DNA from 3 places in the Inquilinus sp. CAU 1745 genome. Region 2 is predicted to be linked to each of the others. Evidence: predicted binding sites of a transcription regulator. Region 2 holds the regulator's gene; each other region holds the start of a gene.

Region 1 (5,193 bases), on a different contig from region 2:
TGGCCATGGTCGTCCACCAGCGCCCCCGGCGCTGCCTCGGCCAGCGCGGCTTCCAGCGCCGCCGGATCGACAGCCGGTTCTCCCGCCAGGGTCACGTCGATCAGCACAGGGACCGGGAGATCGCCCAGATTGGCGTCCGGCCCCAGCCAGGGGGCTAGCAGCCGGCCGATGGCGTCATCGTCCAGGACGGTCGCGCCGGCGACGCCCGGCCATGCCGTCAATATCTCCATGATCGCGGCCAGCGTATCGGGGCGTTCATCCGCCGGCAGCGTGCCCGGAAGCTCCACCGTCATCGCTCCCGACAGGCCGCGGTCCCATCTCTCCGCCAGGGCTGCGGTCGACAGAGCCACGGCCAGCGCGAGGCAGGCCAGATAGACCATCGGCGCCAGGATCCAGGGCACGTAGCGGTCCGCCCCGTCCCTCCCCAGCGGCACGACATGCGCGCGTCCGGCTCTTCCTCGCTGTCTCATGCCGGTTCCCCGATGGCCGCTTCCCCCATGGCCAATTCCCCTGCCGGCCCCAGCAGCCGCCCCTGGTCCAGATGCAGGGTCGCATGGGCGAACCGGCGGATCAGCGGCTCGCTATGCGTCGCCACCAGCACGGTCGTGCCCAGCTTGTTCAACTCCTCCAGCAGGTGGAGGAGCCGCCATCCCATCGCCTCGTCGACATTGCCCGTGGGCTCGTCCGCCAGCAGGATGTCCGGCCGGTTGATGACCGCCCGCGCGATCGCCACGCGCTGCTGCTCCCCGCCGGAAAGGGTGGGCGGCCGGGCCTCCAGCTTGTCGCCCAGCCCGACCCAGCGCAGCAATTCGCGCACATGATCCAGAATCCGTCCGTCCCTGCCGCCGGCGATCCGCAGCGGCAGCGCGACGTTCTCCACCGCCGTCAGATGGTCCAGCAGGCGGAAATCCTGGAAGACGACGCCGATTCTCCGGCGCAGCGCCGGCAATTCCCGCCGGGGCACGCTCGCCATGTCGCGGCCCATCAGGGTGACAAGGCCGCGCGACGGGCTGTGGGCCAGCGACAGGAGGCGCAGCAGGGACGATTTGCCCGCGCCGCTGGGGCCGGTGATGAAGTGGAAGGATCCCTCCGCCAGCGTGAAGCTCACATCCTGCAGCACTTCCGGCCCGGCGCCGTAGCGCATGCCGACATTCTCAAAACGGATCAACGGCGACCCTGCCTTCCTCGTCACAGTCGCGCGGCCGGCCATGGCGCGCGAGGGCGAGACCTTACCCGTCCGGCCGCCTGTTCATCAATATTTAGGGGTTCCTTGCGTAAAGCCGGAGCCGCAACCTATAACGGTCGAACCTGCCGCGCGCCTGTCCGGAAACGCCTGATGCTGCTTACCTGCCCCTCCTGCTCCACGCGCTACGCCGTCGATTCGGCGAAGCTGGGCGCGAGCGGCCGCAAGGTGCGCTGCGCCCGATGCAGTCACCAATGGTTCCAGGAGCCGCCTCCGGAGACGGAGGAGGATATCCGCCGGACCGTCTTCGCGCCGCAGCCAGAACCCACCGTCAGGCCGATCCCGCCCGGCTCCAACCTGCCGGCGACCTGGACCGGGAATCCGCCCCGCCGCACCGGCCTGGCCGCCGCCTGGACCGCGCTGGCGCTGCTGGTCGTCGGGCTTCTCGCCGTCGGCTATGCCGGCCGCGACCGGATCGTGGAATTCTGGCCGCCGGCGCTGAAGCTCTATCAGGGGCTGGGGATAGAGGTTCCGGTCGATCTCGCCACTCTCGACGGCGTCGGGCCGGGACTGACGCTGGTCGACCTGACCACCGAGCGGACCGATGGGGCGGGCGGCTCCGTCCTCTGGGTGCGCGGCAGCGTGCGCAACGATTCCGGCGCGCCGCGCACGGTCCCTGACCTGGCGGTCACGCTGACCGGCGCGGACGGCGCAGAGGCCGGCCGATGGACCTTCGCGGTCGACCCGGCCGATCTCGCCCCGGACGCCGCCGCACCGTTCGAGACCAGCTTCCGCAATGTCGGCGACGATGTCGTCGCGCTGGAGATCGCGCCCGCCGCCGAATAGGGCGGCCGGCCGGCGGCGACCGTCATGACCGATTCCCCCTTCCGCCCTCGCATCCTCATCGCCGACGACGAGGAGGCGGTGAGGGAGTTCGTCCGCCGGGCGATGGAGCATGGCGGCTACCATGCCGACGTGGCGGCGGACGGGCTCCAGGCGCTGGAGACTCTCCACCGGGGAGAGAAATACGACCTTCTCATTACCGACATCGTGATGCCCGGCCTGGACGGCATAGAGCTGGCGCTGAAGGCGGCGAAGGACTTCCCCGACCTCACCATCCTCATGATGACCGGCTACGCCGCGGAGAAGCAGCGCGCCTACGGGCTGGAAAGCCTGATCCACAAGGTCCTCTCCAAGCCCTTCTCCCTGAAGCAGATCACCGAAGCCGTACGGGAAGCGCTGCGCCGGGGTTGAGCAAAGCCGTCATGCTGGACTTGATCCAGCATCCATACGGTCTCGACGGGAGCCAGGTCCGCACCCGCTCCTTCGCCGCCGGTGAAGCGGCGGCGGCCCATGGATTCCGGCTCGGGGGCCGGAATGACCACAAGGGGAAAATTCTCACACCTTCGGCGTGCGGCCCTCCAAAATCTCCGTGAAGACCGAAGCGTCGATGTTGCCGCCGCTGAGGATGACGGCCGCCCTGCGGCCCGCATAGCGTTCCCGTTCGCGAATCAGCCCGGCCAGCGCCGCCGCGCCGGCCCCTTCGGCCAGATTGTGCGTGTCGGCATAATAGACGCGGACCGCCCCGGCGATCTCATCCTCCGTCAGGCGCAGGATGCGGGCCGCCCCGCGCCTGATGATCGCCAGCGCGTCGGGATGCGGGTCCCGGCAGGCCATACCGTCGGCGAAGGTCCGGGCGCTGTCGGTCGATGTCGGGCGGCCGGCTTCGAAGGAGAGCGCATAGGCCGGCGCCTCATCCGCCACCACCCCGACGATTTCCGTATCCAGGCCCAGCAGGTCCCGCGCGGCGATCATGCCGCAGATTCCGGACCCCATCCCGATCGGCACATAGGCGACCGCGAGGTCGGGAACGGCGGTGAACAACTCATGCGCATAGGTCGCCACACCCTTCACCAGATCGATATGGAAGGAGGGAACGAAGTGGAAATCCCGCTCCTCCGCGATCCGCCCGGCGGTGACGCGGCTTTCGTCGAAATCCTTGCCGGAGACGACAAGCTCCGCGCCCAGCCCTTCCATGGCCGCGTTCTTCTCCGTCGAGTTGCTCTCCGGCACGACGATCACGGCGGGGATGCCGAATCGGGCGGCGGCAAGGGCGATCGACTGGCCGTGATTGCCGCGCGTGGCGGAGACCACGCCCTTTGGCAGCGCGCCCGCCCGCCGCAGGCCATCCAGATAGACCAGCCCGCCGCGCAGCTTGAATGCGCCGATCGGCGTGTGGTTCTCATGCTTGACCCAGACCTTTGCCCCAGTCCGTTTGGACAGGAGCGGCCATTCATAAGCCGGCGTCTCCGGCACGACCGGCCTGACGAGGGCGGCGGCTGCTTTGAGGTCGTCGAGTGAGAACAAGGTCATCGGTATCCGGCCTTCCTGTTTTCCTTAGCCACAGCCTATGCGACCCGGTGGCGCGCGTTCCACCCTGGAAACCTCGCATCGGCTCGGAACGAAAAGAGAACAATTGATTCGGCGCCTCTGGAACCCTACTCTCATGGGTCCGGTTCAATATCGGATGGAGCGGCGGTCTCTATGACGGTGATGAGCGACATCTCCCGGCGCATCTGGGACATGAAGTACCGGTTCAAAGGGCCTGACGGCGCGCCCGGCGACCCGGAGATCCCGGATAGCTGGCGTCGCGTCGCCGATGCCTTGGCCGCCGTCGAGGCCGATTCCGGCCATTGGGCCGGACGGTTCTACGGCGTGCTGGAGACGCTGGAATTCCTGCCGGCCGGCCGCATCCTGGCCGGGGCGGGCACCGGCCGCGACGTCACGCTCTTCAACTGCTTCGTCATGGGCCGTGTGCCCGACAGCATGGCCGGCATCTTCGAGCATCTGAGGGAGGCGGCGCTGACGCTCCAGCAGGGCGGCGGCATCGGCTACGATTTCTCGACCCTCCGGCCCAGGGGCGCGCCAGTGAAGGGCGTCGGCGCGGACGCGTCGGGTCCGCTCTCCTTCATGGATGTCTGGGATTCGATGTGCCGGACGATCATGAGCGCGGGGTCCAGGCGCGGGGCCATGATGGCGACGCTCCGCTGCGACCATCCGGATATCGAGGCGTTCGTGGAGGCCAAGCAGGAGCCGGGGCGGCTGCGCATGTTCAACCTGTCCGTCCTGGTGACCGACGCCTTCATGCAGGCGATCGAATCCGATTCGCCCTGGGACCTCCTGTTCGACGGCACCGTCTACCGCACCGTCCGCGCCCGCGATCTCTGGGACCGCATCATGCGGGCGACCTATGATTATGCGGAGCCGGGGGTGATCTTCATCGACCGGGTGAATGCGCAGAACAATCTCTCCTACGCCGAGACGATCCATGCCACCAACCCGTGCGGGGAGCAGCCGCTGCCGCCCTACGGGGCCTGCCTGCTCGGCTCCGTCAATCTCGCCCGGCTGGTGCGGAACCCCTTCACGCCGGATGCTTTCCTGGATCTGGACCGGCTGGCGGAGATCGTGCCGGTCGCCGTCCGGATGATGGACAATGTCGTCGACATCTCCCGCTTCCCCCTGCCCGCCCAGGCGGAGGAGGCGCGGGCGAAGCGGCGGATCGGCCTCGGCGTAACCGGGCTGGCCGACGCCTTCCTGATGTGCGGAATCCGCTATGGCGACGCCCGGTCGGCCGCGCTGACGGAGGAATGGCTGGGCGCGGTCCGCCGCCACGCCTATCGCGCCTCGGCCGAGCTGGCGGCGGAGAAGGGGCCGTTCCCGCTCTACGATCCCGAGCGGTATGGCGATGCGCCGATGATCCGGTCGCTGGAGCCGGACATCCGCGACCTGATCGGCCGGCACGGCATCCGCAACGCGCTGGTGACCTCCATCGCGCCGACCGGCACCATCTCGCTTTTCGCCAACAACGTCTCCTCGGGCATCGAGCCGGTCTTCGCCTACGCCTACACCCGCGCGATCCTCCAGCCCGACGGCGCGCGGACGACGGAGACGGTGACCGACTACGCCGTCCAGGCCTGGCGCAACCTGTACGGCCCGGACGCGCCGCTGCC
Region 2 (5,193 bases):
GTGATGCTGGCGATCATGGTCGACCGCAACCCCTTCTCCATGAGGCTGATCGCCTGGGCCGCCATGGCGGTCCTGCTCTGGGCGCCCGACAGCATGATGGGCGCCAGTTTCCAGATGTCGTTCGGGGCCGTGGTCGCGCTGATCGCCTGCTATGAATCGTCGTCGGAGCGCATCGCTGCCTTCCGCCGCAATGGCGGCCGGCACCGGGTAGTGCTGCTCTATCTGGGCAGCGTGGCGCTGACGACGCTGGTGGCGACGCTCGCGACCTCGCCCTTCGGGATATTCCATTTCCAGCGGTTCTCGACCTACGGGCTGGTCGCCAACCTGATCGTCGTGCCGCTGACCTCCATCTGGATCATGCCGCTGATCCTCATCGCCTATCTGCTGATGCCGTTCGGGCTGGAGGCGCTGGCCCTGATTCCCATGGGATGGGGCATCGACGCGATGCTGCACGTCGCGAAGCTGATCGCCTCATGGCCCGGATCGGCCTTCACCGCGCCGGTCATGCCGCTCGCCGGCCTGTTGCTGATCGTCTTCGGCGGGCTGTGGCTATGCCTCTGGCGCGGCCGCTGGCGGCTCTGGGGCGCGGCGCTTTTCCTCGCGGGATTGATGACGATCCTGTTGCCGGCCGACCAGCCGGACATCCTGATCAACGACGATGCGCGCCTGATCGCGGTGCGGGACCATGGCGGCGCGCTGACCCTCTCCTCCGGTCGCGCCGATTCCTTCACCAGAAGCATGTGGTTGCGCCGGAACGGTCAGGAGGCAGCCGCGACATGGCCGGAAACCGGCGCGAACGCCGACGCCTCGCTGTCCTGCGATCCGCGCGGCTGCCACTATCGCCCGGCCGAAGGTCCGCCCGTGGCGATAGCCTTCGGCCCGGAAGCCCTGATGGAGGATTGCGGCAGGGTCGATATCATCGTCGCCGCGACGCCGATCCCCCGCTTCTGCCCGGCCGCCCATACGGTCGGCCGGTTCGATGTCTGGCGGACCGGCCCCCATGCCGTCACCATCCGCCCCGATGGCCGGGTAGAGATCGAATCGGCGGCTGATTGGGTAGGGGACAGGCCCTGGGCGCTTCGCCGCGGCAGGTGACAGCGGTAAGTGACCCGGGGTCAGTGATAGCGGCGGATCAACCCGACGAGGCGGCCCTGCACCTGCACCCGGTCCGACCCGAAGATGCGCGTCTCATAGGCGGCGTTGGCGGGTTCCAGCGCGATGGTGTTGCCCTTCCGGCGCAGGCGTTTGAGCGTTGCTTCCATATTGTCGACCAGCGCCACGACGATCGTGCCGTTGTCGGCGGTGTCGCAGCGGCGGATCAGGATGGTGTCGCCGTCCAGGATGCCGGCCTCGACCATCGAATCGCCCTCGACCTCCAGCGCGTAATGATCGCCCTTGCCCAGAAGGGCGGCCGGAACCTCCGCCATGTTGGAATGGTCGCGCAAGGCCTCGATCGGCGTGCCAGCCGCGATCTTGCCGTAGAGCGGAAGCTGGATCGTCTCCCCCGACGGCTGGGCTTCGATCGTGCGGCCGGGCAGGGCGTGGGAGAAATTCCCCTGGATGACCTGCGGCCGGAAGGGCGGCTGGATTTCCGGCTCAGGGGCGGGGGTCGGGGCGGGTGCGGACGCGCCCATCCCCTCCGGCAGCCTCAGCACCTCCAGCGCGCGGGCTCGGTGGGGCAGGCGGCGGATGAACCCACGTTCCTCCAGCCCGGTGATCAGCCGGTGGATTCCCGATTTCGACTTGAGCTCCAGCGCGTCCTTCATCTCGTCGAAAGACGGAGAAATGCCGCTTTCGCTCAATCGGCTGTGAACGAACAAAAGAAGTTCACGCTGTTTTCTGGTCAGCACTGTCGCCTCGCCTTCATCGGGAGCAATCGATCCGAACGACTCCTTCAACGTGATGAGGCTACATCGGAACAAAACCTAAACGCAAGGATTTGTTCTTATTTAGTTCTCGTTTACCAAGTCTGGTTTAGAGGCCGGCCTCGCCCGTCCCGAAGCTGATGATCTCCACCTCGTCGCCGGCGCGGGCCGGCGGCGCGTGGACGGGGCGGACGATCAGGCAATCCGCCTCGGCCAGCCGGGCCATCATGGAACTGTCCTGCCGGGAGAAGGGCGTCGCCACGCCGCCGGCCAGCGACGCCCTGAGATGGTCCCGCCGCTCGTCGTTCGCGGGCAGGTCCGCGCCCAGCCGCGCGGCCTCCGTCGCTGGCCCCGGCGGTAGGCCCGTGAGCGCCCGGAGGAACGGCCCGACGAACAGCAGTCCGCAGATCAGCGTGGAGACCGGGTTGCCGGGCAGGCCGATCAGCGGAATCTCGCCCAGCCGCCCGAACATCAGCGGCTTGCCCGGCCGCATGGCGATCTTCCAGAAGGCCAGGTCCAGGCCCTTTGCGCCCAGGGTGGAGCGGACAAGGTCATGGTCGCCCACCGAAGCCCCGCCGGTCGTCAGCAGCAGGTCGCAGCCCCTGGCCCCGTCCGCCATGGCGCCCAGCGTATCGCGGTCGTCCGGCGCGATGCCCAGATCGACCGCTTCCCCGCCGCAGGATTCGACCAGCGCCCGGAGCGCGAGGGAATTCGACCCCACGATCCGCGCGCCGGACAGATCCTCGCCGGGCATGGCGATCTCGTTCCCCGTCGCCAGCACCGCGACCCGGGGGCGACGCCGGACCCGCATCCAGGGGATGTTCATCGCGGCGACCAGGCCGATGTCGCGGGCCGTCAGCCGCCGTCCGGCCTGCAACAGCACGTCGCCTGCCGCGAAATCCAGCCCGGCCGGCCGGACATAGCGGCCCTTAGCCGCCTTGTGCAGCACCGTGACCGACTCGCCTTTGGCTTCCGCGTTCTCCTGGATCACGATCGTATCGGCGCCCGGGGGCAGGGGAGCGCCGGTGAAGATGCGCGCGCATTCCCCGGCCCCGACCGGCCGGCCCGGCGCGTCGCCGGCCGCCACCGCGCTCGTCTGGCGCAGGGTGACGGGCACGGCAGCGATGTCGGCCGCTCTCACGGCGTAACCGTCCATGGCGGAAACCGCGACGGGCGGATGGGACACCCGCGCCGCCAGATCTTCCGCCAGCACCCGGCCGAACGCTTCGGCCACGCCGACCGTCTCCGCCGGCAGCGGGGCCGCCTCCGCCAGTATCCGTTTCAGCGCCTCCTCGAACGCGATCATGCCGGCGCGTCGTAGGTTCCGGACTTGCCGCCGGATTTGTGGAGCAGGCGGATGCCGGTCATGCTCATCCCCCGGTCGACCGATTTGCACATGTCGTAGACGGTCAGTCCGGCGACGCTGGCGGCGGTCAGCGCCTCCATCTCGACTCCGGTGCGGCCGGCGATCTTCACCGTCGCCGTCACCCGCACGGCGCTCGCCTCATCCTCGCAGGCCAGGTTGACAGCCACGGAATCGATCGGCAGCGGATGACAGAGCGGGATCAGGTCGGAGGTCCGTTTGGCGGCCATGATTCCGGCCAGCCGCGCCACGCCCAGCACGTCGCCCTTCTTCGCCGCGCCGGCGCGGATCATCGCCAGCGTCTCCGGCAGCATGACGACAAGGCATTCCGCCACCGCTATCCGCTGGCTCCGCGCCTTCTCCGACACGTCGACCATACGCGCCGCGCCCTCGGCGTCGAAATGGGTGAAGCCGCTCATGCCCGCAGCGCCGCTTCCGGCCGCGCCAGAAGGGCGCGCGTCGCCTGTGCGACATCCGCCTGGCGCATCAGGCTCTCGCCGATCAGGAAGGTGGTGACGCCCGCCGCCTCCATCCGCGACAGGTCGGCGGGGCTGTAGAGCCCGCTTTCCCCCACCGTCAGCCGGTCCTGCGGGACCTCCCGCGCCAGGATCTCGGTCGTCGCGATATCGACCTCCAGCGTCTTCAGATTGCGGTTGTTGATGCCGATCAGCGGCGATTTCAGCGCCAGCGCCCGGCCCAGCTCCGCCCGGTCGTGGACCTCCACCAGCACGTCCATGCCCAGGCCCAGCGCCGCATCCTCCAGTTCCGCCGCCTGCCCGTCCTCCAGCGCCGCCATGATCAGCAGGATGCAATCCGCCCCCAGGGTGCGGGCCTCCGTCACCTGATAGGAATCCAGCATGAAATCCTTGCGCAGGACCGGCAGGTCGACCGCCTCCCGCGCCGCCGTCAGGTAGGAATCCTCGCCCTGGAAATAGGGCCTGTCGGTCAGCACCGACAGGCAGGTCGCGCCGCCCTCGCGATAGGCGCGGGCCAGGGCAGGGGGGTCGAAATCCGCCCGGATCAGCCCCTTGGAGGGGGAGGCCTTCTTGATCTCCGCGATCAGCCCGTAGCGCCCCTCCGCCCGCGCCGCCCGCAGCGCGCGGACGAATCCGCGCGGCGGGGAGGCGTCGCGCGCCCTGGCCGCCATCTCCCCGGCGGGCGTTCTCGCCTTGCTGGCGGCGATATGGCTCCGCTTGTCGGCGCAGATGCGTTCCAGCACGTCGCTCATGCTTCGTCTTCTTCCTTCGGCGGCGGGGCGTTGGTGATCGCCACCAGCTTCTCCAGCACGGCCTTGGCCGCGCCGCTGTCGAGTTGTTGGGCGGCGAGGCCTGCGCCTTCCTTGAGATCAGCCACCCTGTCGGCGACGATCAGCGCGGCGGCGGCGTTCAGCAGCACGATGTCGCGATAGGGGCCGGTCGCGCCGTCCAGCAGAGCCTTCAGCGCCTCGGCGTTGTGCTCCGCGTCGCCGCCCCTGATGCCCTCCGGCGCGCTGCGCTCCAGCCCCGCATCTTCCGGCGTCACGTCGAACGCCCGGACCGCGCCCTTCTCCAGCGCCGCCACGCGGCTCGGCCCCGTCACCGTCAGCTCGTCCAGCCCGTCCAGCCCATGGACGATCCACGCCTTCTCCGACCCAAGCCGGTTCAGCACATGGGCCAGCGGCTCCACCCAGTCGGCGGAATAGACGCCGATGAGCTGTCGTCTGGCCGATGCCGGGTTCGACAGCGGCCCCAGCAGGTTGAAGATGGTCCGTGTCCCCAGCTCCACCCGCGTCGGCCCGACATGGCGCATCGCGCTGTGATGGCGCGTCGCCATCAGGAAGCAGACATTGCCTTCCCACAGCGCCTGGCGCACCAGCCGCATGTCGGCGTCGATATTGACGCCAAGCGCCGTCAGCACGTCTGCCGCGCCGGACTTGCTGGACAGCGCCCGGTTGCCATGCTTGGCGACCGGCACGCCGGCGGCGGC
Region 3 (5,193 bases), on a different contig from region 2:
GAACTCCTCCTCCTCCTCCGACACCGTCATGGTCGGCGGGGAAGCGATGCTCCCTAGCCAGACCATCGTCGACAATGCGGTGAATTCGGAGGATCACACGACGCTTGTCGCCGCCGTCCAGGCCGCCGGCCTGGTGGAGACGCTGCAGGGCCCCGGCCCCTTCACCGTCTTCGCGCCGACCAACGCCGCGTTCGAGAAGCTGCCCGCCGGCACGGTCGACACGCTGCTGATGCCCCAGAACAAGGCGCAGCTCACCAACGTGCTGACCTATCATGTGGTGCCGGGCCGGATCGACGCGGAAGAGTTGATGAGCCGGATCGAAGCCGGCGGCGGGACCGCCACCCTGACCACGGCCAGCGGCGGCACGCTGACCGCGATGATGAACGGGCCGCACAACGTCGTCATCCATGATTCGTCGGGCGGCGCGGCGCAGATCAGCGTCTACGACGTATACCAGTCCAACGGCGTCATCCACGTCGTGACCGACGTCCTGCTGCCGTCGGCCTGAACGACCCCCACCCCGGCCCTCCCCCGCTTCGCAGGGGAGGGAGTCGTTAAGCCCCCTCTCCTGCTTGCGGGAGAGGGGGGTTGGGGGTGTGGGTGGTTCGGGTATTAGTGCACGTGCTGCTCTTCGGCCGTCGCGCCGGCGCCGGGGGCGTCGACGGCGATCTCCACGACCACCTCGCCCGCATGCTCGAATTCCAGCGTCAGCGGGAAGCGGGTCCCTTCGACCAGAGCGCCGTCCAGTCCGATCAGCATCAGATGATAGCCGCCGGGGGCGAAGACGATTTCCTCCCCCGCCGGCAGGTCGACGGCCTCCACCGGCCGCATCCGGGCGATCCCGTCCTCCATCACGCCGCGATGGATCTCGACGGTCTCGGCGCGGTCGGTCGACGCGCCTAGCAGGCGGTCCGCCGTCTCGCCATCGTTGCGGACGCTGAAGAACGCAGCGCCGGTCGGCATGCCTTCCGCCGTGGCGCGGGCCCAGGGATGGCCGATATGGAGACTGCCCGCCTCATATTCATGAGCGAATGCGGGAATAGCGAAGGCGGCCGCGATGGCAAGGGCGGCGGCGATGCTGCGGATATTCATGGTCGATGCTTCCTCGAATGAAACCTGATCTGGAAAAGGACTGGTCTGGATCAGGCGAGGAAGGGAGGCCCGCGGGGCCGCCAGCCGAACAGGATTGCCGGCGCGGGTCGTGGCGCGTCGGCCGGGCGGAGGTTGGCGGCCTCCGCGACGAGAGGCTGCGGGAGAGCCGGTCCGACGGGCGACAAAGCGGCCGGAGCGGCATGAAGCGAGCAGAGGACGCAGACATGGTCGTGCGCCGCATCCCGCCCCGCCGGAGCGCCATCGTCCGGATTCTCGATCCCGCCGAGCGCGGTGCAGAGGACGAGCGGCAGGGCGATCCCCGTCGCCGGGTCGACCACCGTGAAGTCGCGCGGACCCGCGACCGGGGCCGCCTGCGCCAGGGGCGTCAGCGCCTGGAACAGGAGGCCGATCAGGGCCAGCCAGCCGGCGAACCGGTTATGACACGCGCGCGAATGCTTCATTGCCGCCGCTTCTTCCATGCCGGGGCGTCGCCGTCAACGATGCCGGCCGGGCCTGCGACAATGGCGGCCCGGCCGGCGCGGCGTTAAGCTGCCGACAGTCCGCCGCAGCCAGACCAGGACCTGCCCATGGCCCGCATCGACGAATCCCGCCCCTTCGTTCCCGTGAACATCGCGATCATGACCGTCTCCGACAGCCGCACGGCGGAGACCGATACGTCCGGCGACACGCTGGTCGAAAGACTGGAGTCCGCCGGCCACAAACTGGCGGGCCGCGCCATCGTGCGTGACGACCAGCAGTCGATCGAGAGACAGCTTCGCGCCTGGATCGAGGATTCGGCGGTGGAGGTGGTGATCTCCACCGGCGGCACCGGCGTCACCGGCCGCGACGTGACGCCGGAAGCCTTCGCCGCGATCTACGAGAAGGAGATCGCTGGGTTCGGGGAACTGTTCCGGATGTTGAGCTACGAGAAGATCGGCACCTCATCGCTGCAGAGCCGGGCGACGGCCGGCGTCGCCGGCGGCACCTACCTGTTCGCCCTGCCCGGATCGCCCGGCGCCTGCCGCGACGGCTGGGACGGCATCCTCAAATACCAGCTCGACTACCGCCACCGCCCCTGCAACTTCGTGGAGCTGCTGCCCCGGCTGAAGGAGCATCTTCCGGGACGGGGCTAGAGTGAACGCCGCCTAGCCCTTAGGCGTGGCGCGCTCCAGTTTCCACACCGTCGCCGGCGGCACGTTGTTGGTGGTGTGGCCCAGATTGGTGGCCTTGAGGCCCAGCGATTTCCGCAGCCGGTCGGGCACCGGCACCTTGGGGCCGTAGGTGAACTGGATGTAGGCCCCGTCGGGGCGCAGCAGGGCGAAGCTTTCCTTAAGGATCGCCTCCTGCTGGGACCGGGTCATGGACAGGAGCGGCAGGCCGGACACCACGGCCGCCACGCCGCCGTTCCCGGTAAGCCCGTGTTCGGTCATCAGCCCGGTCAGCGCCGTCGCCTCTCCCTTCAATACCCGGATCCCGGGGAAGCGTTCGGTCAAGAGGGCGTGGAAGGTCGGGTCACGCTCCACCACGATCAGCCGGTCCTCCGGGATGCGCTCCAGAAGCGCCGTCGTGATCGACCCGGTGCCGCCGCCCAGTTCCACCACCAGCCCGTCCCCGTCCGGATCGACGGCCCGCGCCATCGCGCCGGACAGGCTCCGGCCGCTGGGCATCACCGCGCCGATCTTCAGCGGGTTCCTGATCCAGCGTCGAAAGAACAGCCAGTGGTTTGCTGTCATACGGGGACCGATCCTCTTCTTGCGCCCGGGGGCGGCTCGGTGCCGGAGAGATAGAGAAGTTTCGCCCCGGTTTCGAGAGATGTTTTTGCTTCAGCCGCTCCGGTCGCGCGCAATCGCCATCCTTCGCCCGCATCTTATGTTCTTTATTTGTTCTCATGTCGGCGCTAGCATGGGGCATGGCTTCATCCTCCTCCTGCCTACCGCCCTTCGCCGCCGGGGGTGGGCCACTCAAGGGGCGCGGCGCGGTCACCAACCGGACCGGCCGGTTCGAACGCAATTCGACCGAAACGGCCGACGATGGCTGGGACCGGGAGGATGAGGATCTGCCGCCCCTGCGGACGGTCGTGGGCGTCGACAAGGCCAGCTCGATCCTCAACAGGAACGACTCCCCCGACGTGCCGTTCGAGCGGTCGATCAACCCCTATCGGGGGTGCGAGCATGGCTGCGTCTACTGCTTCGCCCGGCCGACCCACGCCTATCTGGGCCTGTCGCCGGGGCTGGATTTCGAGACGCGGCTGTTCTTCAAGCCGGACGCCGCGGCGCTTCTGGAGAAGGAGCTGCGGTCGAAGCGCTACCGGCCCTCGACCCTGGCGCTGGGCGCGAACACCGATCCCTACCAGCCGATCGAACGGCGGCTGAGGGTCACGCGCTCGATCCTGGAGGTCTTGAGCGCCTTCAACCATCCCGTCGGCATCATCACCAAATCCAACCTGGTGACCCGCGACATCGACCTCTTGGCCCCGATGGCGGAGAAGGGGCTGGCGAAGGTCTGCGTGTCGATCACCACGAAGGACCGGGAGCTCGCCCGGACGATGGAGCCGCGCGCCGCCACACCCTCCCGCCGCTTCGCCGCCGTGCGCGCGCTGACCGAGGCGGGCGTGCCGACGGCGGTGCTGGCCTCCCCGATGATCCCCGGCCTCAACGACCATGAGTTGGAGGCTATCCTGGAGACCGCGGCCGCGGCCGGCGCGATCCAGGCGAACTACATCCTTCTGCGCCTGCCGCTGGAGATAAAGGATCTGTTCGAGGAGTGGCTGCGCGCCCACCGGCCGGACCGCGCCGACCATGTGCTGAGCCTGATGCGGCAGAGCCGGGGCGGCAGGCTCTACGACCCGGCCTTCGGCGTCCGGATGAAGGGTGAGGGCCAGTATGCCGAGCTGCTGGCCTCCCGCTTCAGGCTCGCCTGCCGGAGGCTGGGGCTGAACCGCCGCCGATGGGACATGACGGCGGAATTCTTCTCCGCCCCGGCAAGGAACGGAGATCAGTTGGATCTGTTCTAGTCTCGAAGCCTTCGCCTTTAATTTTGGTAAACTGTTTCGGGCGGATTATCCTTTGATAAGCAACGCCATCGCCCACCCGCCAGGCGGATATGACTTGTCGCAGCTAGCCGATCCAAACGCCCCGACCATTCAGGAAGAACTTGACCGGTTGCGCGCGCGTGTCGCGGAGTTGGAGGCGCTGGCCGCCGAACAAGAGGAACGGACGGTCGCGCTTCAGGCGAGCGAGCAGCTTTACCGGTCGCTGATCGAGAACCTGCGCTCCATCATCTTCTATCGCGGCGCGCCGGACGGCGACGTCCATCTGTTCGGGGCCGACGCGCAGAAGATCGCCGGCACGCTCGCGCCCGACGGCAAGGCGAACCTGGATTGGTGGTACGGCGCCATCCATCCGGAGGATTACGACCGCTACATGGAGCTGGAGAGCCGCCGGAAGGAGACCGGCGAAGGCTTCCTGATCGAATTCCGCTTCATCCACCCGATCTCCGGCCAGCTCGTCTGGGCGCGGGAGCGGGCCTATACGGTCACCTCGCCGACCGGCGAGCGGTTCAATGACGGCTACATCATCGACATCAGCCGGGAGAAAGCGCAGGAGCGGCAATTGACCGAGGCGACCGAGGCGGCAATCCTGGCCAACCGGTCGAAGTCGGAGTTCCTGGCCAATATGAGCCACGAGCTGCGCACGCCGCTCAACGCCATCATCGGCTTCGCGGAGATCATCGTCGCCGAATCCTTCGGGCCGATCGGCGTGGAGCGCTATCGCGAATATATCAGGGACATCCACAACAGCGCCTCCCACCTGCTGAAGCTGATCGAGGACGTGCTGGACGTCTCCAAGGCCGAGGCCGGCAAGGCGGAGCTGCGGGAAACGCTGTGCGACATGGGCGGCATCGTCAATTCCGCGATCCGCATGATCCACGACCGGGCGGAGCGCAAGCGCATCAGGATCGTCAAGGACATCGCCCCCCGCGTCCCCCAGATCCGCGCCGACGAACGAAAGATGCGGCAGATCCTGCTGAACCTGCTGTCGAACGCCGTCAAGTTCACCGGCGAGGGCGGCGCCGTCCGGATCCATGCCGTCGACAGGCCGG

What was found. Region 2 encodes LexA, which represses DNA repair genes until DNA is damaged. Its sites were predicted from a motif close to ATGTTCTANTTTGGTTC; they were not measured.
Region 1: AAFN89_RS13235 (adenosylcobalamin-dependent ribonucleoside-diphosphate reductase) is a predicted target of LexA. The motif match lies at 3,643-3,659, and genes of this name have one in related genera.
Region 3: AAFN89_RS12775 (PA0069 family radical SAM protein) is a predicted target of LexA. The motif match lies at 2,962-2,978, and genes of this name have one in related genera.

The regions. Positions count from the first base shown of each region.
Region 1 is NZ_JBDOQU010000010.1:92,944-98,136, reverse strand. It holds gene AAFN89_RS13260 (hypothetical protein) at 1-470, opposite strand, end outside; gene ftsE (cell division ATP-binding protein FtsE) at 467-1,168, opposite strand; gene AAFN89_RS13250 (DUF3426 domain-containing protein) at 1,337-2,029, shown strand; gene AAFN89_RS13245 (response regulator) at 2,054-2,437, shown strand; gene AAFN89_RS13240 (threonine dehydratase) at 2,582-3,556, opposite strand; gene AAFN89_RS13235 (adenosylcobalamin-dependent ribonucleoside-diphosphate reductase) at 3,728-5,193, shown strand, end outside.
Region 2 is NZ_JBDOQU010000001.1:172,956-178,148, forward strand. It holds gene AAFN89_RS00850 (ComEC/Rec2 family competence protein) at 1-1,095, shown strand, start outside; gene lexA (transcriptional repressor LexA) at 1,116-1,850, opposite strand; gene glp (gephyrin-like molybdotransferase Glp) at 1,975-3,171, opposite strand; gene moaC (cyclic pyranopterin monophosphate synthase MoaC) at 3,168-3,647, opposite strand; gene trpC (indole-3-glycerol phosphate synthase TrpC) at 3,644-4,456, opposite strand; gene trpD (anthranilate phosphoribosyltransferase) at 4,453-5,193, opposite strand, start outside.
Region 3 is NZ_JBDOQU010000010.1:458-5,650, reverse strand. It holds gene AAFN89_RS12800 (fasciclin domain-containing protein) at 1-508, shown strand, start outside; gene AAFN89_RS12795 (copper chaperone PCu(A)C) at 613-1,092, opposite strand; gene AAFN89_RS12790 (DUF2946 family protein) at 1,143-1,553, opposite strand; gene moaB (molybdenum cofactor biosynthesis protein B) at 1,680-2,225, shown strand; gene AAFN89_RS12780 (methyltransferase domain-containing protein) at 2,238-2,825, opposite strand; gene AAFN89_RS12775 (PA0069 family radical SAM protein) at 3,002-4,105, shown strand; gene AAFN89_RS12770 (PAS domain-containing sensor histidine kinase) at 4,254-5,193, shown strand, end outside.